4 regions of the Clostridium sp. CS1-1 genome follow, and region 3 is predicted to be linked to each of the others. Evidence: riboswitches for the same ligand, from Rfam matches in the RefSeq annotation. Region 3 holds a riboswitch; each other region holds the start of a gene.
The links. Region 3 has a riboswitch for thiamine pyrophosphate ahead of thiC (phosphomethylpyrimidine synthase ThiC). Riboswitches for the same ligand answer to the same signal wherever they lie in the genome.

Region 1 (8,133 bases), 400 kb from region 3:
ATTTAAATTGTATCATCGTTTTGCTATACTGTCAACAACTTTTATATTTTACTCATAGATTTATACAAATTAGGCATTTTTCTTGTAAATTAGCAATATAACAAGAAATTCTTACGTTTAGTTCTTTCAATCTTTAAATTATATTCTAAACTCTATGACATCATTACAATTTTATCTATTTTCTTTCAAAGATAATTCAGTTACCGCATTTAATAAATCACTGTAAGACATATTTACGGCCTTTGCCCCTTTAGGAAATAGACTATTTTTAGTCATACCTGGTAAAGTATTAAGCTCAAGTAAATAAGGAACTCCATTCTTTATTATCATATCTACTCTTACATATACACTGCACTTTAATACCTTCCAGCATTTTAATGCCATTTCTTCAATTTGCTTTTGCAAACCTTCTTCAAATTGCACTACTATCTCATCGGCTCCACCATCAGCATATTTTGCTGTGTAATCAAAGAAATCAGAATTAGTTTTAGGTTTAATAGCAATTATAGCTATCATTTTTCCATCTAACATGCAGCAAGTTATTTCGTCTCCTTTTATATACTTTTCAATCATAACTTCCTTGTCATAATCTAACGCTAGTCTTACTGCATTTTCTACATCTTCTCTTTTCTTAATTAAATTTGTAGCTACACTAGAGCCTCCACTATTAGGCTTTATAAAGACAGGATAACCCATTTTGTCTATAAAATCATAATCTATTTCATCCACACTGCTTACACATAGCCAATCTGCAGTATTTACGCCCTCATATCTTAAAATCTTTTTAGTTATATCCTTATCCATACAAATACCACTTGTAAGAGGCCCACATCCTGAATATGGAATATCCATTGTTTCAAGTACTGCTTGTATCATACCATCTTCACCAAACTTACCATGAAGAGCAATAAATGCAAAATCTATGTCTTTAGCTTTTTCCATTACATCATCTTTTTTATCTATAACTATAGGTACAACCTCATATTTATCCTTGTTAAAGTATTTCACTATTTCTTTTCCTGAATTTAAGGATACTTCTCTTTCTGAGGATACTCCTCCCATAATAACTCCTATTTTCATATTCATTCCTCCATACATATTATTTATTCTTCTTAATTATATTGTATTCATATGCCAAAATAAATGAAGTACCACTTCATCTCTATTTTACTGCATATGTGGTTTTATTTATTTGATGACTACCCGTTCTAATACTACCTCACACAATGTGAAAGCGATTTCTAAAAATATAACATAACTAAACTAGAAAGCTACTTAAGCTTTTCCTCACCTATTATAACACTATTGAAAGATAAAATTAGTAAAAGCTAAACACAATTAACATCAAATTATAGATTCATACAAAAAAACTAGCATTTACTACTAATACTTAGCATAAAGTGGATTACATTTAAATATATAGTAATTTTAACTGTTGCACTTTTGTATAAATATACTAAAATGAAAGATGTAATAATTCAATAAATTTTTGTGGGGGTGCCAAACGGCTGAGAAGAGTTATCTCTAACCCTTTGAACCTGATCCAGTTAACACTGGCGTAGGGAAGCAAGCTCAATATAGCACTTTGTATTTTTGGTGTATTGCTTTTCTGCAATACACCTTTTTGGTTTACCCACATATGAAAATAGGAGTGATTCGCATGAAAAAAGTATTAACAATTGCTGGTTCTGATAGTTGTGGTGGAGCAGGCATACAAGCAGACTTAAAAACAATGAGTTCTCTTGGTGTTTATGGAATGAGTGTAATTACTGCAATTACTGCTCAAAATACTGTTGGTGTCCAAGATGTTATGGATGTTTCAAATAAACTTATAGATGCACAAATAAGAGCTATATATGATGATATCAATGTAGATGCTGTAAAAATAGGAATGGTATCTAATAGTGAAACTATAAGTATAATTAAAACTCTCCTTAAAGAATATAACGCTAAAAACATAGTGTTAGATCCAGTTATGGTTTCAAAAAGTGGGTATTTTCTATTGAAACCGGAAGCGGAAAAAGCAATACAAGATCTTGTATCTATCGCTAGTATTGTTACCCCAAACATTCCTGAAGCAGAGGTTTTGACTGGAATGAAAATAGAAAATGAGGAACATATGAAGGAAGCTGCATTAAAAATAAAAACACTTGGTGCTAAGAATGTATTAGTAAAAGGCGGCCATAGATGTAATGATGCTAATGATATACTACTTTGCGGAGAAAATTTCGTAACCCTAAAAGGACATAGGATAGAAACACAGAATACTCATGGCACAGGTTGCACTTTATCTTCAGCTATAGCATCTCACTTAGCTAAAGGCTGCAGCGTAGAAGAAGCTGTTACTCTATCAAAGGAATATATTACTAAAGCGATAGAAAATTCCTTCTCTATTGGACATGGCGTAGGTCCAGTCGGCCATTTTGTAGAGGTTTATAAGAAAGCAGGTGTTTCATTTGAATAAGATAAAAAACTCATCAATGTTCCTTCTATGGGCAGGTGCAGCTATTTCAATAGCTGAGATATATACAGGTGGTCTTATCGCCCCTCTTGGCCTAACTAAGGGACTAGTTGCAATTATACTCGGACATATTATAGGAACAACATTTCTAACTTTAGGAGGGTATATATCTTTTAAAGATAAGAAGAATGCAATGGGTAAGGTTAAGGATTCTCTAGGTGAATACGGCGGAAAAATAGTTGCATTTTTAAATGTACTTCAGCTTATAGGCTGGTCAACAATTATGATTATCCAAAGTGGACGTGCCTTAAATGGTCTTCTCCCTATGTCTAACACTTTAGGAATAATTGTAACTGGTATTGTAGTTTTCGTGTGGTCTTATTTCTTTAATAATCACTCAAAGAAGATAAATGATATTTCGGTTCTACTACTTATAATTTTATGCTTTATGTTATTCTTCTCTTTCAATACATCAAAGCAGGTATTAGGACAAGATAGTATAAGCTTTGTAACTGCTTTAGAAATATCCATATCAATGCCTATTTCCTGGCTTCCTTTAATTGGCGACTATACTAAGAACGGCGAAAACAGAAAAGGCGTATTAAATGCTACATTTTGGGGATATTTCATAGGAAGCAGCTTAATGTACACATTAGGATTACTTATAAGTCTATATAGCGGACAAGATGTAATCGAATTTTTGTCGGGAAGTAGTATAAAATTAGCTCCAGTATTTATAATTCTCTTCTCAACAGTAACTACAACTTTTCTTGATATATATTCTGCAGTAGAGTCATCGAAGCAACTGTTTAAAATAAAAAATGATAATTTGCTTGTATTTATTTATACCATTTTATCAATGAGTATAGCTTTTATATTCCCTATTGAAAACTATCAGAACTTTCTTCTTACTATAGGAAGTATATTTGTACCTGTTTACACCGTAGTGTTTATCAGTTACTTTTTTCAGGAAGATTATAGCTCTAGAAAACTTAACTCTATAGGAATTATCACTGCACTTGTTGGTGTGATATTGTACAATTACTTTACTAAGATTTCCTTTGGAATCCCGACTCTATTTACATTTATAATTATATCTTTAATATATGTGTCAGCAGTAAAGTTTTTGTCTTCAAAAAAATCAACTCCGATTAGTAATTCACAATAATGTTAAGTATCTATAAATTTTATATGTAATTTAGTTGTTCTAGTTGAGTTTTTCTTCCGAGGTTCAACTAAAATAAAATATTAAATCATATTTAGGAGGCTAGCAACAGTCAATAAATACTTATAAAAGTTCGTAAATGTATCCAAAATTTAAAAATGAAGGTGAGGCATAAAAAATGACAAATACTATTAATGAAAAAGAAGAGTTATATCTAAGAGAGGTTTCTAATGTACTCTCAAACCTAAGAAATAGAGTACCTCTTGTTCAATGCATAACTAACTATGTAACAATAAATGACTGTGCTAATATCCTTTTATCCTATGGTGCATCTCCTGCTATGTGTGAAGCTTATGATGAAGTCTTTGACTTTACAAAAATATCTTCTGCACTTTATATAAATGTAGGTACTTTAACTAAGGAACAAGAAGAGGCTTCAGTACTTGCAAGTATATCCGCAAAAGTAAATAATGTGCCAGTAGTCTTGGATCCAGTAGCTTGCGCTGCTATTCCAAGAAAACTTTCTGTAATAAATAGAATTTTAGAACTTGGAAGAGTTGATGTTATAAAAGGAAACGTAGGCGAAATAAAATTCTTAGCTGGAGTTGATTCAGAAGTTCGTGGAGTTGATTCATTGGATAGCGGTGAAGGTGCCTTGGAGGCTTGTATAAAATTAGCTCAAAAACATAATTGTGTGGTTGCTGCAACTGGAAAAGAGGACTATATAACTGATGGAACTCGCAGTGCGATTATTAAAAATGGTACAGAGATGCTAACTAAGATTACTGGTGCTGGTTGTATGGTTGGTGCCCTTTGTGGTGGAACTGCAGGAGCATCAGAAGATAAGTTTATATCTACTGTAACAGCAGTACTTTCAATGAATTTAGCTGGCGAAGAAGCTTACGAGATAGCTAAATTCCCTGGAAGTTTTAGAGTGAAGCTAATTGACTGTATTTATACATTAACAGAAGAAAAACTAATGAAAGAAGGAAGAATAATATGGAGATAGACTACAGCTTATATCTTATAACTGATAGAAGCTTTCTAAGTGGAAGAAACTTAAAAACTGTAGTAGAAGAATCTATACTTGGAGGAGTTACGATAATTCAAGTTAGAGAAAAAGATATCTCTACAAGAGAGTTTTATAGGGTAGCCTTAGATGTAAAAGAAGTAACCGATTATTACAAAATTCCACTTATAATTAATGATAGAATAGATATTGCTCAAGCTATTAATGCTGATGGAGTTCACCTTGGACAAGATGATATGCCTATAAAGATTGCTAGAAAAATACTGGGTAATGATAAAATCATAGGGATATCCACCGGAACCTTAGACGAAGCTTTAGAAGCACAAAGAGATGGTGCAGACTATCTTGGCATTGGTGCTGTATTTTATACTGGAACAAAAAAAGATATAGATCCACCTATAGGCATAGAATACTTAAAGCATATTTATAATAATATAAATATCCCTGCTGTAGCAATAGGCGGCATAAATGAAAGAAACTTTAAAGAAGTACTCTCTACAGGTGTAGATGGAATTTCTGTTATATCTGCTATTTTAGGAAAGCAAGATATAAGATCTGCAGCTAAACTACTAAAAATATAATATACTTAGTCTTCATTTTTCTTATATAAGGGGACAGTTCACAATTTTTCTCATTAAATCAGTGAAAATTTGTGAGCTGTCCCCTATTTTACTTGGAATCATATGGAATTTTAACTCCACCTGATACTTATTAACAGAGTTCGTTGGGGTATTAAGGCAGGTGGTCATCGGATAAAATAAATATCTATAAACTAAATTTTACTACTTTACAAATTCACCATGCTAAAGTATAATAAGCATTGTAATCAAGCAAACAATTAATTAAATGGAGGTTTTAAAAATGAAAAAGAAATTTGGAATTTTAACTATAGCAGTACTATCACTTGGACTTTTACTTTCTGGTTGTGGAAATAGTAAGCAAGCAAATGGTGGCCAGGCTCAAGATAAGTCTTTAAGCGAAATCAAACAAAAAGGTGAATTCGTTGTAGGCCTAGATGATAGCTTCCCTCCAATGGGGTTTAAAGATGATAAAGGAGAAATTGTTGGATTCGATATAGACCTTGCAAAAGAAGTTGGTAAGAGAATGGGCGTAAAAGTTGTGTTTAAACCAGTTCAATGGGACGGTGTATTGCTAAGCTTAAATAACAAAGATATAGATGTTATTTGGAACGGTTTAACTATTACTCCAGAAAGGCAAAAGCAAATAGACTTCTCAAAAGTATATCTTCAAAATAAGCAAATAATAGTTGTAAAAAACGACTCTACAATAAAAGGTAAAAAAGATTTAGCTGGTAAAACAGTTGGTATCCAATTAGGCAGCAGTAGTGAGACTGCATTAACTTCTGATAAAGAGGTTTCAAATGGATTGAAGGAAACTAGAAAATATTCAAATAATACAGAGGCTTTAATGGACTTAAATCAAGGTCGTTTAGATGCAGTAGTTGTTGATGAAGTAGTTGGAAGATACTACATAGCAAAGAAACCAGGGCTATATAAAGTTCTTGATGAGGATTTTGGAAAAGAAGATTATGGTGTTGGTATAAGAAAAACTGATAAAGCATTTAAGGAAGAACTTGATAAAACTTTAGATGCAATGAAAGCTGATGGAACTGCAGATAAGATATCACAAAAATGGTTTGGCAAAGATATTGTTACAAAATAAAGTTAGGAAGTGATTTTAATGGCTGATCTTATGAACGTTACAGGATTTATACTAAAAGGAAGCATATTAACTATAGAATTATTTGCAATAGTTGCAGTTTTTTCAGTCCCCTTAGGAATGTTAGTAGCTATTGGTAAAAATTTAAAAATAAAACCTTTGAATGTTGTTCTAAGCTTTTATACTTGGGCTTTTAGAGGTACTCCTCTGCTACTACAACTTTTCTTCACATACTTTGGGCTTCCTGTAATAGGTATAAGATTATCACCATTAACTGCTGCCAGCTTAGCTTTTACAGTAAATTACGCAGCATACCTAGCTGAAACCTTTAGAGCTGGTATTGAGTCAGTTGATAAAGGACAGTTTGAGGCTGCTAAAGCACTTGGAATGAATTATAGACAGACAATGATAACAATAATACTTCCACAAGCAGCAAGGAATGTAATTCCCCCTGTTTGTAATGAAGCAATAAACCTTATAAAAGACACGGCATTAGTTGCAGCTATTGGTATTGGCGACTTGCTCAGAGCTGCTAAAGAAGTAGTAACTAGAGACTTCACCATCACACCATTTATAATAGCTGCTGCCATATACCTTTTAATTACATCATTATTGGTACTGATGTTTAGAAAGATTGAAAAGAAGTACTCATTTTAATAATCGAATATAGAAATGTAAATAATTAAAAATAACAAGTTCTGGCTATCTATTGCTAACTGAACTTGTTTTTTCTTTTCCATTTTCCTTATTAACGTTATCCAAACACTCTTTTAAGCATTCCTCAATAACATCCATTGGAATTTGAAAACCCTTGTTTTTATTCATAAATACTACCTCCTGTTTTTTAAAAGTTGATAATTTTTTAAAGTTCTCTTAATAATGACTTATTAAATACATTTTTTGTTATTTGAAACATTCCTTTAATATATCACATTTACAATTTTTTGTATACTAGAAGCATTTGACATATTATAATAATTTTTTCAAATTTGATATAACCTTTCTAAACATCCAATAATATTATATATATATATTCTCAATTCACATAAATGGTTCCATTGAATAATTTAGATAATAGAGTGAGGTGTTCATTATGAAGGCAGATGCTGTTTTTGAAGGTGGAGGTATGAGGGGCATAGGTATAGTAGGTGCCTTAACCTATATGGAATCTAAGGGCTATGAATGGGAAAGAGTTGCTGGAACTTCTGTTGGTGCTGTAATTGCTTCTCTCGTAGCAGCTGGTTATACAGCTAGAGAAATGAAAAAAATATTATCTGATATGGATTTTAGAGATTTCTTAGACAAAAATGGTCTCCAAAGGCTACCTGTTCTCGGAAAAGCTCTAGGATTTTTAGTGGAAAAAGGAATATACTCCGGTGACTATGTGGAGGAATGGATACACAAACTACTAAAGGCAAAAGGAGTAAGACGATTTAAAGACGTAACCTTCAATGGTGAATGCAAACTTAAAATAATAGCTGCAGACATAACACGGCGAAAAATTTTAATACTTCCAGATGACCTACCTGATTACGGAATAAACCCCATGAAATTTTCTATCGCTAAAGCTGTAAGAATGAGTATAAGCATTCCATTTTACTTTAAACCAGTAGAATTTGTGCATGCTGATGGAATAAGCTACGTGGTAGACGGAGCTGTTTGTTGCAACTTTCCTATAAATATATTTGACGTTCAGGGCACTCCTAGATGGCCTACTATAGGATTTAAATTTGACAGTCCGGAAATAAGTAATACAAAACAAGGCAAAACTGACCCCATATCATTTTTATTTGATAT
Region 2 (8,133 bases), 1.6 Mb from region 3:
TTAACACTAGTATTTCATCCCCTGGATTCGTAGACTTAACTGCATTTGAAAGAAGGTTAAGTATAATTCTTTCCATCTTTTCTGCATCACAAGCCATTATCTTTTCCTCTACATCTGTATCGAATATTAATTTTACCTCCTTAGCTTCTACATATTGAGCAACAGACGTAGTTATTTCTTCAATAACATTTACAATATTGCAGTTATTAAGTCTTGGTTTTAAGAATCCTGAGTCCATCTTCATACTATCTAGTAAGTTACCAACTAATCTAATTAGTCTATAACAATTTTGTTTTACTATCTTTATATGCCTCTCTAGTTTTTCTCTGGTGTTTTTTGATGTATCTTTAATACCATATTGTTCTATAAGTTGTACAGTTGCATGTATAACATTTATAGGGGTTCTAAATTCATGGGACATATTTGCAAAAAACTCTCTTTTTAACTTATCATATTCCACCGCTTCATTTAATAGTCTACGTTCAGTTATATCTCTAGCAACACTAATAACAACATTTCTTCCTTCTTTTATTGAACAAGCACTTGTAATTTCAACATCTACAGTTTGTCCATTAGACTTGACAAATTTTTCTTCAACAATCGGAACAGTGCTGGACTCCTCCTTTAATTTATCTAATCTTTCATAGAGTAAATTATGATAATCCTTATGTATAAAATCAGATAGCATTTTGCCTTCAATGTCACTAGAATTTGCTACTTCTAAAAGTTTTTTCGCCTCATCATTTGCAAATGTTATTTTTCCATCTATATGAACTAGTACAGCATCAGGCAGAGTGTCTACAAGAGTCCTATATCTTTTTTCACTTATTTCCAACTCATTCTCAGCGATTTTACGTTCTCTTATTTCTATTTTTAGCTTTTCGTTGGATTCTTCCAATTGCTGAGCTTTTAGCTTCAATTCATGATTTGCTTGACTTAATTGATAAAACAAAAGGTTATAGGGATGTCTAAGGCTTGTGGCACTGACTGCTTTATACATTAGATAAAAAGATACCGCATACAGGATATGACTAATCATGTTAGATATACCAAATACATCTGAATATAGTGTAAAAAGTATTTCTGAAATAGTCATTATGCCTAAGGAAAATGTCATACAAATGTATACATTCTTATGAAACATTTTATTGTTTTTTACTAAAACAACGATTGAAGCCATTGAAATAATAGCAATAATGTATTCGCTTAGCTTTTTAAATAAAGTTAACCCAATTCCCTCTACATAACATATAGGAAATATCCTCCATAAAAATATTGACAATAACAAAAATATGGATACTATCAAATAAATTAGAATTGTAATTTTTTCTTTCAACCTTTTTTGAATGAAAGTGAATGATATGAACAAAGATGCACTTTCTATAAATCTTGTAACTATCCAAAGTTGAGTAGCTAGGTTTGCTGTATCTCCATAAAATATTCCCAGTCCCTTATATGCCAAGGTATGAAGTAAATTAAAGAAACCAGAAAATACAAATGAAATACCTAAAAAAGTGAAATAGCCACTATTTGATATCCTATACGTATTTATAGCAACTATTGATATGATAAAGGAAGATATCACACTAGCTAGTTCAATAAGCGTATGAAATAATAAATAATTTTTAAATCCTAAATATGTTACAATCATCACTAGAATAATTGCTAAGATTGCCTTCATAATAACTTCTGGATTAATTAATCTCTTACCTCTCCCCATTGTTTTAGTGTCCATCATAATCAACCCCGCCCCTCTTTATAAAATACCGATAAAGCTTAATTTATGCTTATATCCTAGTCCCAATAGTAAAGTTATTGTGGGAAAAAATATCAAGTATTATTAATTAAACAAATTTGATTTTAAGATTATTTGTTTAAAGACTTAGATATAAATAATATTTGAAAGATATGTATTTCATGAGACATTTACGTTAAATATATACATATAATTACTTACTATTAAGTAATTATTTTACTTTTTTCATATTATAACATCAATGTTTATTTTTTTCAAATTTATCGTAAGTCATTATTTTCTATAAAACGACTTATTCTGTTGGTAATTATTTAAGCAAGAGAGCTTAGCTCTCTTGCTTAAATTTAAATCTACATTCTTTAAACTATTGTAAAATAATACATTTAATATAAAATCCATTTATCATTCTATTTTCATAGCTAATGACATAATCGCTATACCAAATGCTCCTACTGTTAAAACCCCTTTAGAGTTCTCAGAATTTATTCCTCCAATCGCTATGGTAGGTATTTTAACACTTTTACAAATCCCTTGAACAAATTCTATTCCTCTTCCTTTTAATCCTGGTTTACAATCCGTTTCAAACACGTTCCCAGCTATTAAATAATTAGCTCCTAGCTTTTCTGCTTCAATTGCCTCTTCAATACCATGAACTGAAACCCCAATTATAAAATCAGCTGTTTTACTGTAATCTAATGAGCTCTCAAAGCTCTCCTTACTTTGTTGAAATTTTAGCCTTTCCTTCAGTACCATATTTTTAAAATTCTCAAATCCTGTATGAAAGCCATAAGCGCCTATTTCTCTTGCTACAAGCATATTACCATTAATAATTAGTGGAATATTAAACTTATCTGTTATCTTCTTTATTCTATATGCCATTTCTTTAAGTTCATCATAAGATAAATCCTTTTCTCTTAAAAATATCCCGCTAGCACCTTTTATAGCACATTTTTCTATTACATCATAAATTGTGCCCTTTGTTATCAGTTGTCTATTTGTAACAATATAGGTTTTATCTTTACCTTCAAATTCAAACATATCCTATATATTTCCCCTTCTATTATAAACATAACAGTCCTTCTTATTGCTTTTAATTCAAGCATGCTCAATAAACAGAGTTCTTGGCATCAGATGGAGTTTTAACTCCACCTGGTGCTTAGAAATCGTTATCCAGAGACGTAGCCGCTCTAATACTCCACCTTTGAGAAGGTGGAGTATTAGAGCGGGTAGTCGTCGGATAAATTTTCTTCCTTATATCTCTGGCTTTAGTGGACCCCAATCTTTTAAAACTGGGTTATATCCTTTTTTCATTATTGCTTGTCTAATTTCTTCAACACTTCTATCATCAGCAATATCAAATTGTTCTTGCCCTTTATCTTCAGCAGAATGCCCGCCTATTTCAGTTGAAACTCCCGCAGACATTTTTGTAGCGCATATTGGAATAAAATTATCTCTAAATTCCGCTCCTTCTCTAGTAGTGATATTAATTCCAACTCTTTGTAGAAATATTTTATAGGCTAATGCGACTTGTACTATATTTTTATCGCTTACCTCGTAAATATCTACAAAACTTCCCGCATGAGGCCTTATTCTCGGAATGCCCATAGAAATCTCCACCGAAGGATACTCATTCTCTATATATGCTGCATGTATACCTGAAAAAAATGCTTCACTTCTCCATTTGTAAAGTCCAAGTAATGCACTTATACCTAGTGAATGGACTTTTGCTCTGCAAGCTCTTTCTGGTGTCTCTAATCTATATCGATAATTTTTTTTAGGTCCGCTGAGATGAACTTTGTCATATACTTCTTCATTGTATGTTTCTTGATAAATTGTAAGGCTATCCACTCCAGCCTCTATAAGCTCTGCATATTCATTTTCTTCTAAAGGATATATCTCAATGCATATTGATGTAAAATACTTCTTTAGTATTTTTATACATTCCTTTATATACGATATAGGAGAATGGTACCCAGACTCTCCAGTTAAGACTATTATATGCTTAAGACCTGTTGCAGCTATAGCCTGTGCTTCTTTTTCTACTTCCTCGAAGGTAAGTTTTTTTCTATCAATTTTATTTTTAACATTGTATCCGCAGTAAGTACATTCATTCTCACAATAGTTTGCAAGGTATATTGGAGTATAAAGAACTATACTTTTCCCAAAATTTCTAACAGTAATATCCCTAGCTTTTTGTGCCATAGCTTCTAAATATTTTTCAGCTTTTGGAGATAATAATGCCAAGAAGTCCTCCTCATTTATTCTATCCTTTGCTAAAGCCATTTCAATTTGATTTTCTGTTATATTTTCAAAGTAATTATCAAAATTAAAAGTATCATATTCTTTTATCTTATTATAAAAACTCATTTATTCCACTTCCTATCTTAAAAATCCAGTAAGAGGTGATGATGCTTCAGCATATTGTCTTTGCACTCCTAATTTTGAGAAATAAGCCTTTCTACCAGCTTGTACAGCCAAAGAAAATGCCTCTGCCATAAGTATTGGATCTCCTGCTGTAGCTATTGCTGTATTAACAAGCACTGCATCAGCTCCCATTTCCATAGCCTCTGCTGCCTCAGATGGCTTACCTATACCTGCATCTACTACTATTGGTAACTTTATCTCATCAATTAGAATTCTTGTCATTTCCTTAGTTCTTATTCCTCTATTTGTGCCAATTGGAGAGCCTAAAGGCATAACCGCTGCTGCACCAGCATCTACTAACCTTCTTGCATCCATTAAATCTGGGTTCATGTATGGAAGAACTACAAATCCTTCCTTAGCTAAAACTTCTGTTGCCTTTATAGTCTCTAAGTTATCTGGCAGAAGATATTTGTTATCAGATATTACCTCGATTTTTACCCAATTACCACAGCCAGCTGCTCTTCCCAATCTTGCAATTCTTATAGCTTCCTCTGCATTTCTAGCACCTGAAGTGTTTGGAAGTAAAGTAACATTCTTATCTATAAAATTTAATATGTTATCATCCTTAGAATTTAAATCAACTCTTCTTAACGCCACGGTAATAACCTGTGATCTGGAACTCTCCAAAACCTTTGGTATTAATTCATTAGTTGAATACTTTCCTGTCCCCACAAATAATCTACTATTTAACTCTGTACCACCTATTATTAATTTATCCATTATTAAACCCTCCGTAATATTTTATATAATACTTCCAACTCATTAAAAAATGACTTCTTTAGCCCTTTCATAATTCCTAATGTATTTCTATTGAACTTTGCGTATGAATTCTTTACATCTTATTCTTCTCCTAGTATTATTCTCAAAACTGCATTTGCTTGATGATTCGCTGCAATGGCAACTCTAGGCGCCATTAGTCCACAGCCTGGCTTGGCCTCATTTTCTCCATCACCAATTAGATAAAAATTATCTTTTATTTTTCTTGTAACAATTGAATTACTTGGGAAATATCCTGCCATTCCTGAAGCTGATACAATTTTTTTATCTTCCATTTTACTTAGAACTTCATTAACCAACACTGCTTTACATATTGGATTATCAAAGGCCTCAACTACTATGTCTACATCTTTAAAAATGTTATGTATATTAGTCTCATCTAAAAACACATCTCTCTTTTCAACTTTTACAAATGGATTACAATCTTTTATTAATTGTTCAAGAGCATCTGTCTTTTTCATTCCCAAGTGCTTTATAAAATACTGCTGCCTATTTAAATTACTTGGCTCTACAACATCAAAATCTACCAAAAGTAACCTCCCTATTCCAATTCTCGCTAATGAAATTGCTACGTTTGATCCAAGTCCACCTAGACCAGCTATACCAACACTACATTTTTTTATTTTTTCATGTACATAGGGTGTGTGCCTCGATAAAAGCATAGCCTCCATGTCTTCTTCCTCTGGTATCTCACCTCTTTTTATAAAAACCAAGTTATCGTTTTCCTTTAATTGGCAATCTTCTTTTATAATAAAACCGTTATATATAACTATATCAGCATCCTTTTTTATAATATTCTTTAACTCAAGGGCAGTGATACCTTTTTCCACCTCTTGTTTTCTTTCGTTTATATAGATATTCATTTTAGCCGCCTCCAACAAATCTGATTATCTCAACTTTTGATTCAGTTCTTAGTTTTTTGGTAGAAAATTCATCCTTATCAATTATTTTTAAATCCGCTTCAACTACTACTTTTTGTATGTCGAGTTCTAACTTCTCGAGCATTTCACGAACTGTGATTCCATCCTCAAAATTCATATTTTCTCCGTTTATAATCATATTATGTTCCTCCTCTCTAAAACCAAAATAAAAAGGGAAGCATTAAAATGCTTCCCTCATATCCTAACAGGATATATCCTTATATAGTTTAATAAATAGATAGTTTAATAAATAATTATACATCTAAGTAGTTTTTATGCATTCAAATGCTTCTAAATACAATTACTCTAAATATATAACGTGATAATAGACTATCTGACTTCTTTCCCTACGTTGGCATTATCCAAATCAGGTTATGAGGGTAAGGAATAACATTCCACTCTCAGCCTATTATTACAGGCTCCCCTAAATCATTAAATTGTTATTGGCTTTAATTTGAATTTACCACAAACTAATACTAAAGTCAACTAACACAGTTCATAGAAAAAGTGGACTATTTTTACATCTTCATAAAATCTACATACACTTAAGTTAAAATATAATTATTTTACGCACTTTATTCTGTTTTCCTTCACTCTAAAATATTTATGAGTTTTAAGATTTTAGCACTGCTATCTAATCCGATAATGATACATTCCCTTTTATCTTGCTATTTACTCCATTTAAGAATTGGAGTTCTTGCTGCTTTAACTTCATCCAATCTCTTTACAATAGTATTATTAGGAGCTGACTTAACTAGTTCAGGATCATTACCTGCCTCCTCAGCAATTTTAATCATGACATTGACGAACTCGTCAAGTGTCTCAAGTGCCTCTGTTTCAGTTGGCTCTATCATAAGCGCCTCATGCACAATTAGTGGAAAATAAATTGTTGGAGGATGATATCCATAATCAAGCAATCTCTTTGCTACATCTAAAGTTGTTACATGATTTTCTTCACCTTTTAGACCACCTAGTACAAACTCATGTTTGCAAATATCATCTATAGGTAAATTGTAATACTCTTTTAGTTTTACTCTTAGGTAGTTCGCATTTAATACCGCCGTTTCACTTGCCTTTTTTAACCCTTCTGCACCCATAGTTAATATATATGTGAATGCTCTAACCATAACTCCGAAGTTACCGTAAAAGCTTTTCACTTTTCCTATGGAATAAGGTCTATCATAATCTAAATAATATACTTCTCTATTCTTTGATATCACTGGCTTTGGTAAAAATTCTACTAAATCTTTTTTAACACCTATAGGTCCACTTCCTGGCCCTCCGCCGCCATGTGGAGTGGAAAATGTTTTGTGTAAATTTAAATGGCATACATCAAAGCCCATATCTCCCGGCCTTGTTTTGCCCATAATAGCATTCATATTAGCTCCATCATAATAGAGCAATCCTCCTACTTCATGAACAAGTTTTGCTATTTCTATAATATTTTTTTCAAATAGCCCTAATGTACTAGGGTTAGTCAACATTAATCCAGCTATTTCATCATTTAGAACAGCTTTTAAACTCTCTATATCTACTGCTCCAGTGGTTTCTGACTTTACTTCTATAACTTCAAAACCTGCTACTGATGCAGATGCAGGATTTGTACCATGAGCTGAATCAGGAACTATAATTTTTTTTCTTTTAAAGTCTCCTCTTTTTTCATGATATGCCTTAATAATCATAAGACCTGATAACTCCCCATGAGCTCCTGCGGCTGGTTGAAGAGATACACTTTCAAACCCAGCTATCTCTCCAAGTTTTTCACCAAGCTCATACATTAGTTTTAAAGCACCTTGTACAGTATCCTCTGGTTGATATGGATGAAGTCCTGTAAACTTAGGTATAGCTGCCATATCTTCATTGATTTTAGGATTATATTTCATTGTACAAGATCCAAGTGGATAAAATCCTGTATCGACGCCATAGTTTTTATTTGAAATAGCTGTAAAATGCCTTACCACATCTACTTCACTAACCTCAGGTAGCCCTAGCTCCTTTTTAGTTAATAACTCCTCTGGAATTAATTTTTCTATAGATGTTACAGGTACGTCACAGCTTGGGAGGGTATATGCTATTCTTCCATCTTTAGAAACTTCAAAAATAAGCTTGTTATAGTCTTTCATTATTTAATCCCCTCCAATATAGCTACTAATTTATCAATTTCATCTCTTGTCCTCTTTTCAGTAACACAAAGAAGCATCGATTTTGCGTACAGAGGGTATTCTTTATCCATCTCATATCCACCAAGTATTTTAT
Region 3 (8,133 bases):
AAAAGATCTACATTTAAGTTTAAATTATTCGTTGTAAAATCACTAGTTTTGCTTAGATCTTTGCTTTTATATGCTGGCGGATTATCTATTAAACAATATCCAATTTCATCATCGCCTATTCTCATTTCAGTAAAGTCTTCATCAGTTAACAACTCAATTGAAGTAGGAAATAAAATTTCATTTTCCTTCATCATCATATCCCTTATCATTTCGATTACCTCAGGTTGAACAGCTAAGAATTCCTTATCATTATCCTCTTCTAATAGATCCCTTGATCTTTTTATAATATCTTTTATATCATTATCCAATGTCCACATTATTTTTGATGGTTTATCAAAACCCTTCCTCTCAAGAGCAGCAAAAAGTTGATTTTGTTTTCTACTAAAATGAATATTTATTTGACTTAGTTTATCATACAATTCTAACCATTGATTCTTTATAAATCCTTTGTCAAGTAATTCTTCCATTAATGAAAGAACTTTACCAAGTTCTATAGTTTCTTGTTGATATGTATTTATTGGATGCCCCTTTGGAAGCTTTAATTCAGTTGAAACAAGAATTCCTTCGAAAATACTTAAAAGTTCATTCATCCTTTCTGTTAGCAGCTCATCACTAATACCATAAGAATGTAGATGTTGTTCACCTACTGCAAACTCCTCAGCAGTGATTTTCTCAAAAGAGTCTCTAGCCCTTTTTTTAGCTTCATCCAAAGAAATTTTATTGTTAAGAAAATCTACTTCAATATCAATCATTTTCTTAATTCTCGTATTATTAACAGTTAGATGATTATTCATTTTGATATCATTAAACTTTGTTGAAGGAAAAAAATAAACATGATACTCGTCATCATTAACCTTCTCTATATATTTATCAAACCCTTTGCTTTCCATCATTTTGTACATAGGGAATGGTTCAAAATCCTTGATAACGTGTATCCCTTCACCAGGACCTAATGTCTCTAAAACTTTTGTGACACAATCCCTAAAACTTTCATGTTCCCCTCTACCATCAATAGTTATATAAACAATATCTTTTTTCATACAAATACTCCTTTCCTTAATAAAAGATCAGAATTATTTATTCAAAATATTTGAGCGAAAATAATTCTTGTTACCAAACATATAATATAACACTTAATTTTAATATTGCATTTAATCTCAATTACTATACTAGTAAATAAAAATTTGCAAACCAAATTATAAACTTTTACTGCTAATTCCACACATGACAAATAGGTGCAGAGTAACTAAAACACCTATTTTAGTTACTATACACCTATTTACAGATAAAACTAATGTATTAAAAGTTCAAATACAAGTTTCTTATCTTTTCAGTATCTTCACAATAAGGATACTTTCCATTAAGGCAACCTAAGCATAACTTCCTATTTTCCATACATTCTAAAAATCCATTAATACTGATGTATCTTAAGCTATCTACTCCAATGTGCTCTCTTATATCTTCTAAACTTTTATAGCTAGCTATAAGCTCATCTTTATTACTAGTATTAATTCCTAAAAAACAGCAATGCTTAATTGGAGGAGATGCAATTCTAAAGTGTATTTCTTTTGCACCACTTTGCCTTAAACACTCAGCAATTCTTCTAGTGGTAGTTCCTCTAACTATCGAATCATCAACTATAACCACTCTTTTTCCTTCTACCTCTTCACTTAGTAAAGTTAGCTTTAGTGAAACAACATTTTCTCTTACCTCTTTAGAAGGCTGTATAAAACTTCTTCCTAAGTACTTGTTTCTAATCAATCCTATTGCATATGGAATACCAGAAGCTTTAGCATATCCAATAGCTGAAGGTATACCAGAGTCAGGTACTCCGATTACAATATCAGCAGAAACAGGACATTCTTCATATAACTTTTCTCCGAATAAAACTCTTGATTTATACACACCTACTCCATCAATAACACTGTCTTCTCTTGCAAAATATATGTACTCAAAAGCACATGTAGCATAATCACAGTTAGAGGAAAACTTAATTTCTTTAATTCCATCTTTGTTTATAATGACCATTTCTCCTGGTTCAACATCTCTTATAAACTTTCCTCCAAGAGAAGTTAATGCACAGCTTTCAGAACAAATAACATATGCTTCATCTAACTTTCCAATGCACAGAGGTCTTATTCCATCAGGATCCCTAACTCCAATCAAGCTATCCTCAGTTAACAATACAAAGGAATATGCACCTTTTAAAGGCCTTAATCCATTGATAATTGTATTGACATCAGTTTCTCTGTTTAGATTTTCTCCTATAAGCTTTAAAATAACCTCTGAGTCTGTAGTAGTTTTAAAGTTTATCCCCAATCTACTTAATTGTTCTTTTATTTCATCAGCGTTAAGCAAATTCCCGTTATGAGCAATTGCAACTTGTCTAGAGTTAAACTCTTGTAAAATAGGCTGAGCGTTATCTTTATTACTATCTCCTGTAGTGGAATACCTAACATGTCCTATTCCTATTTGCCCAAAAGTATTTATCAGATTTTCTTTACTAAAAACTTCAGAAACTAGCCCAATACTCTTATGGCACTTTATTGTATTTCCATCAGAAAATGCAATCCCTGCACTCTCCTGTCCCCTATGCTGTAGTGCATAAAGTCCATGATAGATTATCTTACCTATATTTATGTCTTCCCTTGAGAAAACTCCAAATACACCGCACTCTTCTTTAAGCTTATCTTCTGAACCTAAACAAATGCCCAATCTTCCAATAGCAGATTTAATCATTTAGTCATCATCTCTTAAAATATTTAGGTTTTTGCCACTCATTACTTTATTCATATTTCTAGCAGCACACATTTTTCCACACATTGTGCATGTATGCTCATCCTCTGGCATTGACTCTTCTCTATATCTTCTTGCTTTTTCAGGGTCTATAGCTAAACTAAACATCTTTTCCCAATCTGATCTAGCTTCACTCATAGCGTTATCCCAATCTCTTGCACCTTTAATTCCTTTTGCTATATCTCCAGCATGTGCTGCAATCTTTGTTGCAATAATTCCTTCTCTCACATCTTCTAAAGTTGGAAGCCTTAAATGCTCAGCTGGTGTTACATAGCATAGGAAATCTGCCCCTGAAGCAGCTGCTATTGCTCCACCAATTGCAGAAGTAATATGATCATAACCTGGAGCTATATCTGTAACTAAAGGTCCTAACACATAAAAAGGTGCGTTGTGGCATAGTTTTTTTTCAAGCTTCATATTAGCTGCTATTTCATCCATGCTCATATGACCAGGTCCTTCTACCATAACTTGTACATTTCTTTCCCAAGCTCTTTTTGTTAGCTCTCCAAGTATCATTAGCTCTTTTATTTGGCTCGCATCGGAAGAATCTGCTATACAACCTGGACGACAAGCATCACCTAAACTTATAGTTACATCGTATTTTTCACATATATCTAGAACTTTATCATAATGTTCGAAGAATGGATTCTCTTTACCAGTTAGTTCCATCCAAGCATACATTAAAGCTCCTCCTTTAGATACTATGTTAGTTAGTCTTTTATTTCTTTTGAATACTGCTGCAGTTTCCCTATTGATTCCTGCATGAATAGTCATGAAGTCTACTCCATTTTGTGCATGTTTTTCAATTACGTTTAATAAGTCATCTGCAGTTAAATCAGTTAACTCTCTATCATAAAAACCTACTGCATCATAAATAGGTACTGTTCCAATCATTGCTGATGATACCTCTACAAGTTTTTTTCTAAATTCTTCTGTTTTACCAAAGCAGCTTAAATCCATTATAGCCTCAACTTTCATGTCTATTGATAATCTAACTTTTTCTAATTCATCATCTATACTATTACAATCTTTTGAAACACCTAAATTTACGTTAATTTTTGTTCTAAGTCCTTCACCTACACCTTCTGGACTTAAAGATATATGATTTTTATTAGCAGGTATTGCAACTCTACCCTCTGCTACAAGTTCCATTAATTTATTTACTTCCATATTCTCTTTTTTTGCTACTATTTCTATCTCTTTTGTAACTATACCTTTTCTAGCCGCATCCATTTGTGTTGTGTAATTCATATTCTCTATCTCCTTTATAATTTTTTTAAAATAGAGTAACACTAGATAAAATAAAAAAGGAAGCTAATATAAGCTCCCTCATAAACACTTCATTAATAGAAAATACAATATTAGAAATTCGCATTTTTATTAACTATATAAAGTACTTCCCTACGTTGGTATGATCCAAATCAGGTTATGAGGGTCAGAACTAGTAGTTCTATCTCAGCCCATCACATGGGCACCCCTAGTGTTATTCAATTTTGATTACATGAAAATTATAGCATAATTGTTATTGTTCTGCAATGTATAAATATAAGCTTAGCCGATGATTATTAAATCTTTAATTATTTTACTCTTCTATCCTTGGCTTTTCAGGTGCACAGCCAGGTTTTTTAACCTCAGAAACCATGGAAAGCTTAGTGAGATAATAGCATTCTTCTCTGTACATATGGTCAGTCATTAAAGGCTTTAAGTCTCCTAATAACTTTTTTTCTAAAATTAGCTTTTCCAAATCCTTAAGGAATTTTTTAAAAGTATTCATTTCCTCTTCTGCATCTTCATTAAGTTTGCTTAAAGCTGGAAACTTAAATAGCCCTGTTCTCATGTATCCTTTCATTTCAAGAGACTTTTGATGTAGCTTATCAAAGCTTTTTCGAAATTTCATACTCTTTTTAATAAACTCTTGTTCTGCCATATCAAGAGAGCTTGCTATCGAAGCAGCATGACCTGACCCGTCCAGTAACCATAATTTATGATAATGTACTGGATTCAATAAATAAGGTTGCTTGTTCATAATACAATAAAGAATAAATAAGTACTCTTCCACCTCGTTAACCATATGATTTATAAAAGTTGGGGGTAGATTAATTTTTATTTTACCGATTAAATGCTCTTTAATAAGATATAGTTTAAAAGAACGTATTTGACAAGCTGCATTATACGCTAAGTTATTTAACTTATTTAACTCCTCGGTACTGAGATCCATTCTAGCATTATTCAAAAGATTGTCAAATAAGTTCTTAAAATAATTCGCCTTTTGTATATTACTATTTTCTTCTGGAGATAAAGCTCCTAAAATAAATCTTGAATGATCTCCTAAAACCTGAAGCCAAAAACGATGTTCAAACAATGTCTGACTTTTCAAATCATTGATTTTCAAAATATGCCTCCTAAAAAAAGTTCCTCAGTATATCATATTATGCAATCAATTTAAATGTGTTCCATTTTTTTCATTTAGCAAAATGCTACTTGGATTCCTTCCATATCTGGCTCTAACAAAACTACTCTCCATTGATCTTCGAAATTATTTAAAAAGTTTTTAACTTCTCTTTCAAATTTTTCTTCATCCTTAGGTTCTACTACCGCCATAAGAGTTGAACCTGAACCACTTATAAACTCGCCTATAGCACCAATTTCTCTAGCCTTATCTAGTATTATTTCTGCATTCTTGATTAAATTTTTTCTATATGGTTGATGTATTCTATCACCAAAGCAAGTTCTAAGCTTATCAAACTCTCCATTACTTAATGCACTTATAAGCATTGCAGACCTTGATATATTAAAAATACAGTCTTCCTTTAAGTAACTCTGTGGAAGCACTCCTCTAGACATAGCCGTGCTTACTTGGAAATCTGGTATCATAGCTGCAAATTTCAATTGATAAGGCAACTTTACCTTTGAATAGCTAACCTTCTCGCCTTCCTGAAGCGAAACTACCATCCCCCCAACTGCTGCAGGAACTATGTTGTCTGGATGCCCTTCAATTTCTGTAGCTATTTCTATTATTCTATCCATAGACATAACATTTCCCATAATGGCATTAGCTGCAGCAACTCCTCCCACTATACAAGCTGCACTGCTTCCAAGTCCCCTACAAATCGGTATATCACATTTTGAAACATTTATATAAAAGCCTTCATATCTATAGTCAAACATGTTAAGTGTTCTTATCATGCTAGTATATATTAAATTTTCTCTATAATCATCTTTACTTTTTTCTCCATTATTAAAAATTTCAGTTTCCCCACTCTTCTCTTGAACTTCTATTTCGTTATATAGTTTTAAAGCCATCCCTAAGGTATCAAATCCTGGCCCCATATTAGCAGTTGTAGCAGGTATTCTAACTTTTATCATTAAACTTTCCTCCTTCCTTAATGTACAAGTCTATTTTATTAGTTTCTTCATCCTTAAATACGTAATTTTGAGTGAAACCCTATAGCATAAAAACAAAAATTCCCTTTAACTATTCACTCCTAATTCTTAACTTCTAACTTATTTACTCATTATTTCTCTTTCTATAATTCCAAAATCGCAAGGCAAGGTCACTATATCTCCACCAGCATTTACAGCAATGTCAGGATCTTTAAGTCCATTTCCTGTAAGTATACATACAACTTTACTACCTCTTTGAACTCTTCCTTCTTTATAAAGCTTATATAAGCCCGCCACAGATATACATGAAGCAGGTTCAGCAAATATTCCTTCTAAACTGGATAATAACTTATAACCTTCTAGTATCTTTTCATCACTTATTTTATCAATAATTCCCTTTGATTCTACTAAAGCTGTCACTGCTTTTCTCCAGCTCGCAGGGTTACCAATTCTTATTGCTGTTGCAATAGTTTCAGGATTTTCTATAATTTTATTATTAACTATAGGAGCCGCTCCCTCTGCCTGAAAACCTATCATCTTTGGTAAACTATCTATTTTGCCTCTATCTTTGTACTCTCTAAACCCCTTCCAATAGGCAGTTATATTACCTGCATTCCCTACTGGTATTGATACGTAATCTGGAATCCCTCCAAGTTGTTCGCATAGTTCAAAGGCAGCAGTTTTTTGTCCTTCTATTCTATAAGGGTTTATAGAGTTTACTAAAGTTATAGGGTGCTTTTCTGATATTTCCTTAACCATATTTAAGGCATCGTCAAAGTTACCATCAATAGCTATAACCTTTGCCCCATAAGATAATGCCTGTGCCAGTTTTCCCATGGCTATTTTTCTATTAGGTATTATAACTATAGACTTAATGCCAGCCTTAGCAGCATACGCAGCAGCTGCAGCAGAAGTATTTCCTGTGGACGCACATATTATTGCTTTTGACCCTTCCTCCACAGCTTTTGTAACTGCCATAGTCATTCCTCTATCCTTAAAGGAACCTGTTGGATTCAAGCCCTCGTATTTTAAGTATATCTCAACTCCTGGCATAAGTTTTTCAATATTTTCTGCTCTAATTAAGGGTGTATTTCCTTCACATAAACTAATAATCCTTGCGTCTTCACTCACTGGTAAAAACTCTCTATATTTTTCTATAAGTCCCATCCATCTCATTTTGCAATCCCCCAATAACATTTTGTTTTTTAATTCTCTAACAACATTATTTTTTTAATCTTATCAGAATCTACTTTCTCTCTTAAAATATCTATATTTCTATCTAATATGGCCTCATTCTTTGACTTCACAAAAGCAGCAACCTCTTCTTCTAAACCATACATTCCTTTAGTTATTATTTGACAATAAGGAAAAAGTTCAGATAAACAAGCCATTGTCTTCACTCTATCCCTTGTTTTTATCCTTAGAAGCCATTTATTTTCTTTTCTCCAAAACCTATCCACTGATGCCTCTTCGTAATCAAAACGAATTCCATTTTCCTTCTTATTCTGAATGATATCTACTATATCAGAGAATACAGCACTAGCCGTTGGGAACATTCCTGCTCCTTTTCCCGTAAAGACTACATCTCCAACTGCATCTCCATCTACCAAAATAGCATTATACTCATTCTCAATTCTACCTAGCGTAGAGTTGCTCCTTACCATAATCGGTGATACAGAAGCATATACTCTCTCCTCTCCATATTCGCTCATTGCTAAAAGCTTAATTTCAAAGCCTTCACTTCTAGCATATTGAAAATCTATAGCATCAATATCAGTTATTCCATTAATTTTAATATCTTTCCAGTTAACCCTTTCTTGAAAGGCCATTGTTGAAAGTATTGATAGCTTTCTAGCTGCATCATAACCCATTACATCACTTTCCGGATTAGCTTCAGCAAAACCAAGCTTTTGAGCAAGCATTAAAGCTTCTTTATAATTCATGTTTTCTTTG
Region 4 (8,133 bases), 1.9 Mb from region 3:
GGAAAGTATAAATGATATTATTAAACTCACAGCAGAGTTTATAGAAAACACACCTTACAATAAAGTGGAAGAGTTAAAGGGATTAAAAATTTTCGATACACCTTTAATAGGCATTGCAACTACAGAGGATCCATTATTTTTAAAGTTAAAGGAAGAAGAGGTTATAGGGGTAGATTATATGACGCCTATAGAGTGGATGCCAGAGGCAAAGGCGGTTATATCTTATTTTCTTCCTTTTACCGAGGATGTAAGAAAGGCAAACCGTATAACAAAAGATTTACCTGCTTTAGAGTGGCTATATGGTAGAGTTGAGGGAGAAAAGGTAAATAACGAACTTCGAAAGTTTTTAGTACAAGTAATAAAAGACTTAGGAGGAGAAGCTTTAGCTCCTGCATTAGACACTAGATTTGTTTCCAAAGATTTCAAGAGTAATTGGTCGGAGAGACACACGGCTTATATAGCAGGAATTGGTACCTTCGGCTTAAGTAAATCCTTAATAACAGAAAAGGGTTCCGCGGGAAGAATAGGAAGTGTAATTGTAAATATGGCTTTTGAACCTACTGAAAGAAAGTACAGTGGTTTATATGATTATTGCAGTAACTGCGGTGCTTGTATTCATAGATGTCCTGTAAAAGCGATAGATGAAAATGGGAAAAAACATGAACCTTGTGATGAATTTTTAACAAATGTAACTAAAAAGCGCTTTGCGCCGCGTTATGGTTGTGGAAAGTGTCAAACAGCAGTTCCTTGTGAAGCAAGAATTCCGATTACGAGAAATTCTACAATAACAAAATAGCACTGGTGACTTCACCAGTGCTATTTTGTTAATTAAAAAATCAAAGATTATGGGAGAGGTAAAAATGATTATAGATGCACACACTCATTTGGATCACTATAGTGAAAAAGATTTAAGGAGAGCAATAAAAGAAATAAATAAAAATAAAATACTAAGCATAGCAAATGCTATGGATGTAGAGTCATATATGAAAAATAAACAAATATCCAATATGAGTCCGTACATAATTTCTACTTTTGGAATACATCCTTGGAAAGCTAAAGGTTATGAGAAGGATCTTCAAGAACTCATACCTTATATAGAGGAAACAAAAATAATAGGTGAGATAGGACTTGACTTTTTCTGGGTAGAAGATAAAGAAAGCTTTGAAGCACAAAGGAAGGTATTTGAATTTTTTCTAAGTGAAGCTAAAAGGCTAGATAAGGTTATAAATATTCACACCAAAGGCGCTGAGGAGGAAGTTTTAAATTTGCTAGATAAATACTCCCTAAATAGAGTAATAGTTCATTGGTATTCAGGACCCAAAGATATTTTACTCAAAATGATGGAGAGAGAGTATTATTTTACAATAAGTTCTGAACTCCACTATTCGGATACTATAAGGGAGATAGCAAAACTTATACCCCTAAATAGAATATTTGTAGAGACTGACGGCCCAGGTGGAGAGGAATGGCTAAGCAGAAGTATGGGGATGCCAACTCTAACTAAACAGATAATGACAAGTTTATGCAAAATGCATAAGATTACTTTTAAAGAATTAGAAGAACAGATGTACAGTAACTTTATAAATTTAGTTGGTTCAAAAATGTTAATAGATTTAGAGAGTAACTGGAAAGATAGATAAATGTTAAATATAAATTTGTCAATCAAAAGCTGACATAAAACGCACACTGTTAATACTTTCTTTTGCGATAAAATTTGGTATAATTTAATAGAATAAATAACTTTAAGAAATAACTATTTTAAGGAGTGACTTAAATGATACGTAATTATAAGGACTATTTACCTAAAATACACGATAATGGCTTTGTAGCAGAAAGTGCGGAAATTATAGGAAAAGTAATCTTAGAAGAGGAAAGTAGTATATGGTTTGGTGCTGTACTTAGAGGAGATTGTAATTCTATACATATAGGAAAAGGATCTAATATTCAAGATAATTGCACAGTACATGTAGGTGAGGAGAATACTGTAGAAATAGGCGAATATGTTACTGTTGGACATAATGCAATTATACATGGATGCAAAATTGGAGATAATTGCTTAATAGGTATGGGATCTATTATTTTAAATGGTGCAGAGGTAGGAGAAGAAACAATAGTAGGTGCAGGAAGTCTTGTAACTGCTGGAAAAAAGATACCTTCAGGAGTTCTATGCATGGGATCTCCAGCAAAAGTTATTCGTGAATTAACTGAAAAAGAGAGAGAGCATATCAGAGAGTCTGCAAAATTTTATTTAGACGAATCTAAAGAGTATAAAAATAGCAAATAAAGTGCAAGCAGAAAACCCAAATATCCGATTTGGTGCAAATTTCTTTCATAGAGTGCGAGGGAGTATTAGAGCGGGTAGCCATCAGATAAATAAAAACTATTAGACTGAGTAATCATTTTATTAGAATTGTCAGTGTTAACGTAAAGTTAAGGAGGATGGCCTAACACCCGAAAGGTTTGACATATTTATTTATAAAATGATATACTTATTAATGTTAAAAGGTCTTATTATAATAAACAAACTGGGGGAGGCAATAGTATTGTCTGAGAGGAAGCTATAGGTTTCGACCCTTATAACCTGAATTGGATAATGCCAACGGAGGGAATATAGTTAAAGTTTAATTTTGCTATTTTAACCCTTTTCCGCAATTGGAGAAGGGTTTTGTGTATTTGAGTGATAACGAGCTTTGAATATGTAATTAGTAACATCTTTATAACAATGATTGTATTTAATATAGTAGTAGCTAATGGCGAATAACAAAGTAAACATAAAACTATTTTTCTAAAGATATTATAGGATGTGTAAAGAATGAAAGCTAATAATAAATTAATAAATAGAACTATATCTGCTATTTTTCAGTTGGTACTCATATTCATATGGCAGATAGTGGTGGACAAAGGTGGAATACCAAAGTACATACTTCCCTCGCCAAAGGATATATTAATTACTCTCTTTGAGGTAATGCCTAATTTGAAACCTCATATTTATGCAACTTTGCAGGAAGCTCTCTTAGGTTTCTTACTTTCCGTAGTTTTTGCAGTTATACTTTCCGTACTAATGGATAGCATAAAAATAATAAAAAGTTGTTTGTATCCAATACTCGTTGTTTCCCAAACCATACCAACCATAGCCTTAGCACCAATATTTATTATTTGGTTTGGTTTTGGAATGACTCCAAAAGTTATAGTTGTTATTATGATGTGTTTTTTCCCTGTAGTTATTAGCCTTGTAGATGGACTAGAATCTGTCGATACAGATATGCTTAGCCTTATGGATATAATGAAGGCTACCAGACTCCAGAAATTTGTTTACGTCAAATTCCCTAGTGCATTAAGTTCATTTTTTTCTGGACTTAGGATTGCTGCTACTTATAGTATAATGGGGGCAGTAGTAGGCGAGTGGCTTGGTGGAGAAAAAGGTTTAGGAATTTTTATGGTAAGAGCGAAGAATGCGTATGCTTTAGATAAAATATTTGCGGCTATAATTGTAATAATAATACTAAGTTTAGCATTATTCGGATTTATGTATGTACTTCAATATATTTTTATGCCGTGGCAGAGAAAAGTTAAAGAAAGAAAATAATTTTATGGAGGTAAGTTTTATTATGAAAGGAAAAAGAATCCTAACAATCATAACATCATGTTTATTGACTGCTTCTATTTTTGCGGGATGTTCTTCAGCGAATAAAGCCCCACAAAATAGTACTGCAGATAAGAAAGAACTAACTAAAGTAAAGGTGATACTTGACTGGACGCCTAATACTAATCATACGGGCTTATATGTAGCTAAAGATAAGGGGTATTACAAAGAGGAAGGTTTGGATGTGGAAATAATTCAACCTTCTGAAGGAGCAGTTGGAAATCTGATAGCAGCTGGAAAGGGAGATTTTGGAGTAAGTTACCAAGAAGACTTAACTTATGCTAGAACATCAGATACTCCTCTTCCGATAAAAGCAATAGCAGCTATAATCCAACACAATACTTCGGGCTTTGCAGCTCCTAAAAATAAAAATATAAAGACTGTAAAAGATTTTGAAGGAAAGACTTATGGTGGCTTCGGATCACCTTCTGAGAATGCTGTGTTAGAAGCAATTATGAAAAAAGAGGGTGCCGACTTTGGTAAGCTTAAAATAGTAAATATGGGTGAGCAGGACTTCTTCGCAGCAACAAAAGGCAATATTGATTTTGCTTGGATATATGAAGGATGGACAGGAATTGATGCAAAGCTTAAAAACATACCAATTGATTACATAGAATTAAGAAAGTTAAACCCAGATTTAGATTACTATACTCCTATATTGATAGCTAATGAAGATACTTTAAAAAATAAACCTGATTTAGCTAAAAAGTTTCTAAAGGCTACAACAAAGGGTTATGAATTTGCTATGGATAAACCAGAGGAAGCAGCTGATATCTTAGTTAAGAATGCTCCAGAGATAGATAAAAATCTAGCACTAGAAAGTCAAAAATACTTAAAGAATAAATATAAAGAAGATGCTGCAAGATGGGGAGAAATGAAGGCTACCGTTTGGGATAACTACACAAAATTCCTTCGCAGTAAGAATTTGATTAATAAGGATATGAAAGCGGAAGATGCATTTACTAATGATTTTCTTCCATCTAAATAATTTTAAAAGAGTAGAATAAATATTATAGATAATCTAATTATATGAAATTGGACTTGGATTAGGTGGGTGGGTAAACTCACCTAATTTTTCATTAATATAACTAATGAACATAATGTGATAGCAGTAGAATAAATGAAAATGCATTTAGTAAAGGGAGATAGATTGTTTTGAATAACAATAATATGGGAAAACTTGTACTTAAAAATGTATCTAAAACTTTTGATGGCGATACAATACTTAAGGATATAAGCTTTGAAGTGAAGGAAGGGGAGTTTGTAACTCTTCTTGGACCAAGCGGAAGTGGTAAAAGTACTATCTTGAATGTAATATCAGGAATATTAAAAGCGGACTCTGGAGAAGCAAAGGTATCAGGAGAAATAAGTTATATGCATCAAAAGGATCTTCTTCTTCCTTGGAAGAAAGTAATAGACAATGTAGCACTTCCACTTTATATTAAAGGTAAAAATAAAGTGGAGGGAAGAAAAGAGGTCTTACAATACTTTGAACCATATGGATTAAAAGGATATGAATTTAAGTATCCTTTTCAGCTATCTGGTGGTATGAGACAAAGAGCAGCATTCTTGAGGACTTATATGACTTCAAGCAATATTATGCTTTTGGATGAACCTTTCGGTGCTTTAGATGCCATTACGAGAAGTAAGATGCAAAACTGGCTTTTAAATGTTATTAAAGATTTAAAAAGTACTATATTATTTATAACTCATGATATAGAAGAAGCTATTTATCTTTCTGATAAAATATACATTTTATCAGATAAACCAGCTTTTATAAAAGGTGAGGTGGTTGTAGACTTACCTAAAGATAGAACTAAGGACATTATAACTTCCGATAAGTTTGTTGAAATAAAGAAGCAAATATTGAATTTAATGTAGGATTTTAGATGTATTAGAGCGGGTAGTCATCGAATAAAAACAAAGTAAAAACATCACTATGGGTTACCAGAGTGATGTTTTTGCAATAAATTGATAAAAAGATTGTGTAAAAATGACTTCAATTACAATTTCAACTTTGAATATCAATGCTTTTTCATTTAAGCAATTTACCAATAAATAATAGGTTAATTACAGATAGTAAGATTAAAAACTATTTAATTTTAATGAGTATATAAAACTCAAGTCCTTTAGAATCAATGTCTTGTGAGGAGTGGTTACTTTGTCCTGATATACTTAAGAACACAAATTTCACTTTCACTTTTTCGTTTTCATCAACTAATGTCATTTCCTCTGATGGTATAATATCTTTACCAGTACTGGATTGAAATTTATATTTATCACTAATATTTTTTATAAAGGAGTTAAGATTTTTACTATATACTTCTTTTGCATTAATCTTTATTTCTAAAGTAGCCGAGCTGGAGTTATAGTACACATCTAGTTTATCATTCATATTCTTAGTACCCTGCATTATGCTATTGTTATCGATTAGATAATCGTATCCTTTTATGTCAATAGTGTCACCTATCTCTCTTCTAAAATAGAAATATCCATTAGAAAAATTATCATTTCTACTTTCTAATGAGAATCCGAATACCTTATTCATATCCTCAATTTTAAAATTTTCTGGTAAGTTTTTGACTTCTTTAAGACTATGGTTACTATTGAAGTAAGTGAGTATACTGCTTATCTCGACCTTGTCTTCTGTAGAAACATTTGTAGAAGGTTGTATTTTGTTATCCTTATACATATTATTTTTAGTTAGAATCTTATCTAATCTATTATTTTGGCTGAGCTTTGAAACTGCAAAGCTGCTGAGTGGTCCAAACACAGAAATTAAGACTATTATAGATAAAGAAAGAGGAAGCAATATATTTCTTAAGTTTCTAGCAAAAGAATAATACAACATTACTGCAAATATCCAAGTGGCAAGTATAACTACAAAATATCTTTTTTCTGTTACTCCATAGGCCTCTATTCTTATTCCAATTGACATGAACATCATTACTAAAATAGGTAGAATTATTTTAGGAAAAAATATTAAAAAACTATTTGCCCATTTATTTTCTTCTTTTATAGGTGTTATAAAGAAGAACACCGCTACAGTGATAAGTGAATACCAAAGAACTAAGTTTGTAACTATATTAATAGGCCACACCCTTGTTAAAATTATTTTACCAAAGTATATATAAAGAATTGCAGTGTATACAGATAAAAGAGGCATTACAATATACAGAAACAATATTTTTAAAAGCTTTGGATAAAGTTTTGAGTGCTGTTCTTCTTCTCTTAATGGTATTTGAGAAAGGAAGTAGGATACTGCAAAGATAAAAGCTACAATAAGCCAAGTATAATAATAGACTTTTCCATCAATATTTATGCCAAGAAGAGTATCTATAGTAAAAAGTATTGCAGAAAGTCCTAGGTATAGTACTACAGAATATATGAATGTTATAAAAAAGCTTGCTAATAAAGAGATAACATATCTTTCGAATTTTTCTCTCTTCAATAAGTAAGGAGTATAAACAAAGGCCAAGTATAGAGAAATAGTTAGCCCAATATACATTGTAATTTCCACCATCTTAAGATTCTTAAGAAAGAAAAAATAATAAAGAATCAAAAGAAAAATATTTAAAATATAAGCGACTGCAGTTTTTGATTTGGTATGTTCACCCTTTTTCTCTAAAAAAAGTTTTGTACAAAGAGAGAGCGGTATACCGATAGCAAGTACCATGGCTAATTTTTTAAAAGTATCGGTCCTCGGAGATATTTCTGATATAGCTATCAAAACTGTACAAAGAGAAGCCGAAAGAAAAATAGTGGCTGGAAACCTTTTGAAACTTCTGTAGAGGCCTGATAATATACTTTTAAGTTCTATTACAAGTTTCATAATAATACCCCCTCCTAAAATTTATAATAAATGTTGTTATTTTATTATACTACATAAAATGCTATTTATATTAAAAACTAATAAGTAAAAAATATATTCATAAATAGGTCTTTTTATTAAGGTGATGCATTGGTTACTATAGTTATTTTTACAAATTAGTAAATTATTAATAAAAAATCGTAATATTTTAATATTATTAATACCATAAAAAAATAATAATTTCTATGTAACTTATTAATATTCAGAAAAGTTACAATAGTAATAATAAATTGTATAAAGCACATATTTAAGGGGGATTAGTTATGAGAAGTGATACCGTAAAAGGCGGAGCAAAAGGAGCACCAACAAGAGCATTAATGTACGGAATGGGGTTTACAAAAGAAGAGATAGAAAGGCCACTTATTGGTATTGTTAACGCGCAAAATGAAGTAATAGCAGGACATCTTCATTTGGATGAAATTGCTGAAGCTGCAAAAGTAGGTGTAAGAATAGCAGGAGGTACACCAATGGAGTTTCCCGCTATAGGAGTATGCGATGGTATTGCTATGGGACATATAGGTATGAAATACTCTTTAGCAAGCAGAGAACTTATAGCTGATTCCATAGAAGCTATGGCTATGGCTCATGGGTTCGATGGTTTAGTTTTGATTCCAAATTG

Region 1: it holds a riboswitch for thiamine pyrophosphate, as region 3 does, so the genes downstream of both, thiD (bifunctional hydroxymethylpyrimidine kinase/phosphomethylpyrimidine kinase) here and thiC (phosphomethylpyrimidine synthase ThiC) in region 3, are expected to answer to the same signal.
Region 2: it holds a riboswitch for thiamine pyrophosphate, as region 3 does, so the genes downstream of both, thiS (sulfur carrier protein ThiS) here and thiC (phosphomethylpyrimidine synthase ThiC) in region 3, are expected to answer to the same signal.
Region 4: it holds a riboswitch for thiamine pyrophosphate, as region 3 does, so the genes downstream of both, AC0N0V_RS15250 (ABC transporter permease) here and thiC (phosphomethylpyrimidine synthase ThiC) in region 3, are expected to answer to the same signal.

Annotation. Positions count from the first base shown of each region.
Region 1 covers NZ_CM148680.1:936,545-944,677, reverse strand. The annotation lists gene AC0N0V_RS04190 (D-alanine--D-alanine ligase) at 172-1,080, opposite strand; TPP riboswitch at 1,484-1,583, shown strand; gene thiD (bifunctional hydroxymethylpyrimidine kinase/phosphomethylpyrimidine kinase) at 1,661-2,464, shown strand; gene cytX (putative hydroxymethylpyrimidine transporter CytX) at 2,457-3,629, shown strand; gene thiM (hydroxyethylthiazole kinase) at 3,805-4,635, shown strand; gene thiE (thiamine phosphate synthase) at 4,626-5,237, shown strand; gene AC0N0V_RS04165 (amino acid ABC transporter substrate-binding protein) at 5,518-6,339, shown strand; gene AC0N0V_RS04160 (amino acid ABC transporter permease) at 6,358-6,993, shown strand; gene AC0N0V_RS04155 (hypothetical protein) at 7,039-7,161, opposite strand; gene AC0N0V_RS04150 (patatin-like phospholipase family protein) at 7,430-8,133, shown strand, end outside.
Region 2 covers NZ_CM148680.1:2,925,295-2,933,427, forward strand. The annotation lists gene AC0N0V_RS13725 (MASE3 domain-containing sensor histidine kinase) at 1-1,738, opposite strand, end outside; gene AC0N0V_RS13730 (thiamine phosphate synthase) at 2,159-2,794, opposite strand; gene thiH (2-iminoacetate synthase ThiH) at 3,008-4,123, opposite strand; gene AC0N0V_RS13740 (thiazole synthase) at 4,136-4,900, opposite strand; gene thiF (sulfur carrier protein ThiS adenylyltransferase ThiF) at 5,020-5,820, opposite strand; gene thiS (sulfur carrier protein ThiS) at 5,822-6,016, opposite strand; TPP riboswitch at 6,205-6,313, opposite strand; gene gcvPB (aminomethyl-transferring glycine dehydrogenase subunit GcvPB) at 6,546-8,000, opposite strand; gene gcvPA (aminomethyl-transferring glycine dehydrogenase subunit GcvPA) at 8,000-8,133, opposite strand, start outside.
Region 3 covers NZ_CM148680.1:1,338,265-1,346,397, reverse strand. The annotation lists gene AC0N0V_RS06060 (PAS domain-containing protein) at 1-1,040, opposite strand, end outside; gene purF (amidophosphoribosyltransferase) at 1,300-2,739, opposite strand; gene thiC (phosphomethylpyrimidine synthase ThiC) at 2,740-4,047, opposite strand; TPP riboswitch at 4,178-4,285, opposite strand; gene AC0N0V_RS06045 (DUF2935 domain-containing protein) at 4,379-5,188, opposite strand; gene thrB (homoserine kinase) at 5,263-6,162, opposite strand; gene thrC (threonine synthase) at 6,301-7,356, opposite strand; gene AC0N0V_RS06030 (homoserine dehydrogenase) at 7,386-8,133, opposite strand, start outside.
Region 4 covers NZ_CM148680.1:3,273,136-3,281,268, reverse strand. The annotation lists gene AC0N0V_RS15265 (4Fe-4S binding protein) at 1-796, shown strand, start outside; gene AC0N0V_RS15260 (TatD family hydrolase) at 861-1,640, shown strand; gene AC0N0V_RS15255 (gamma carbonic anhydrase family protein) at 1,775-2,284, shown strand; TPP riboswitch at 2,518-2,625, shown strand; gene AC0N0V_RS15250 (ABC transporter permease) at 2,813-3,586, shown strand; gene AC0N0V_RS15245 (ABC transporter substrate-binding protein) at 3,609-4,631, shown strand; gene AC0N0V_RS15240 (ABC transporter ATP-binding protein) at 4,814-5,524, shown strand; gene AC0N0V_RS15235 (DUF4153 domain-containing protein) at 5,736-7,475, opposite strand; gene ilvD (dihydroxy-acid dehydratase) at 7,778-8,133, shown strand, end outside.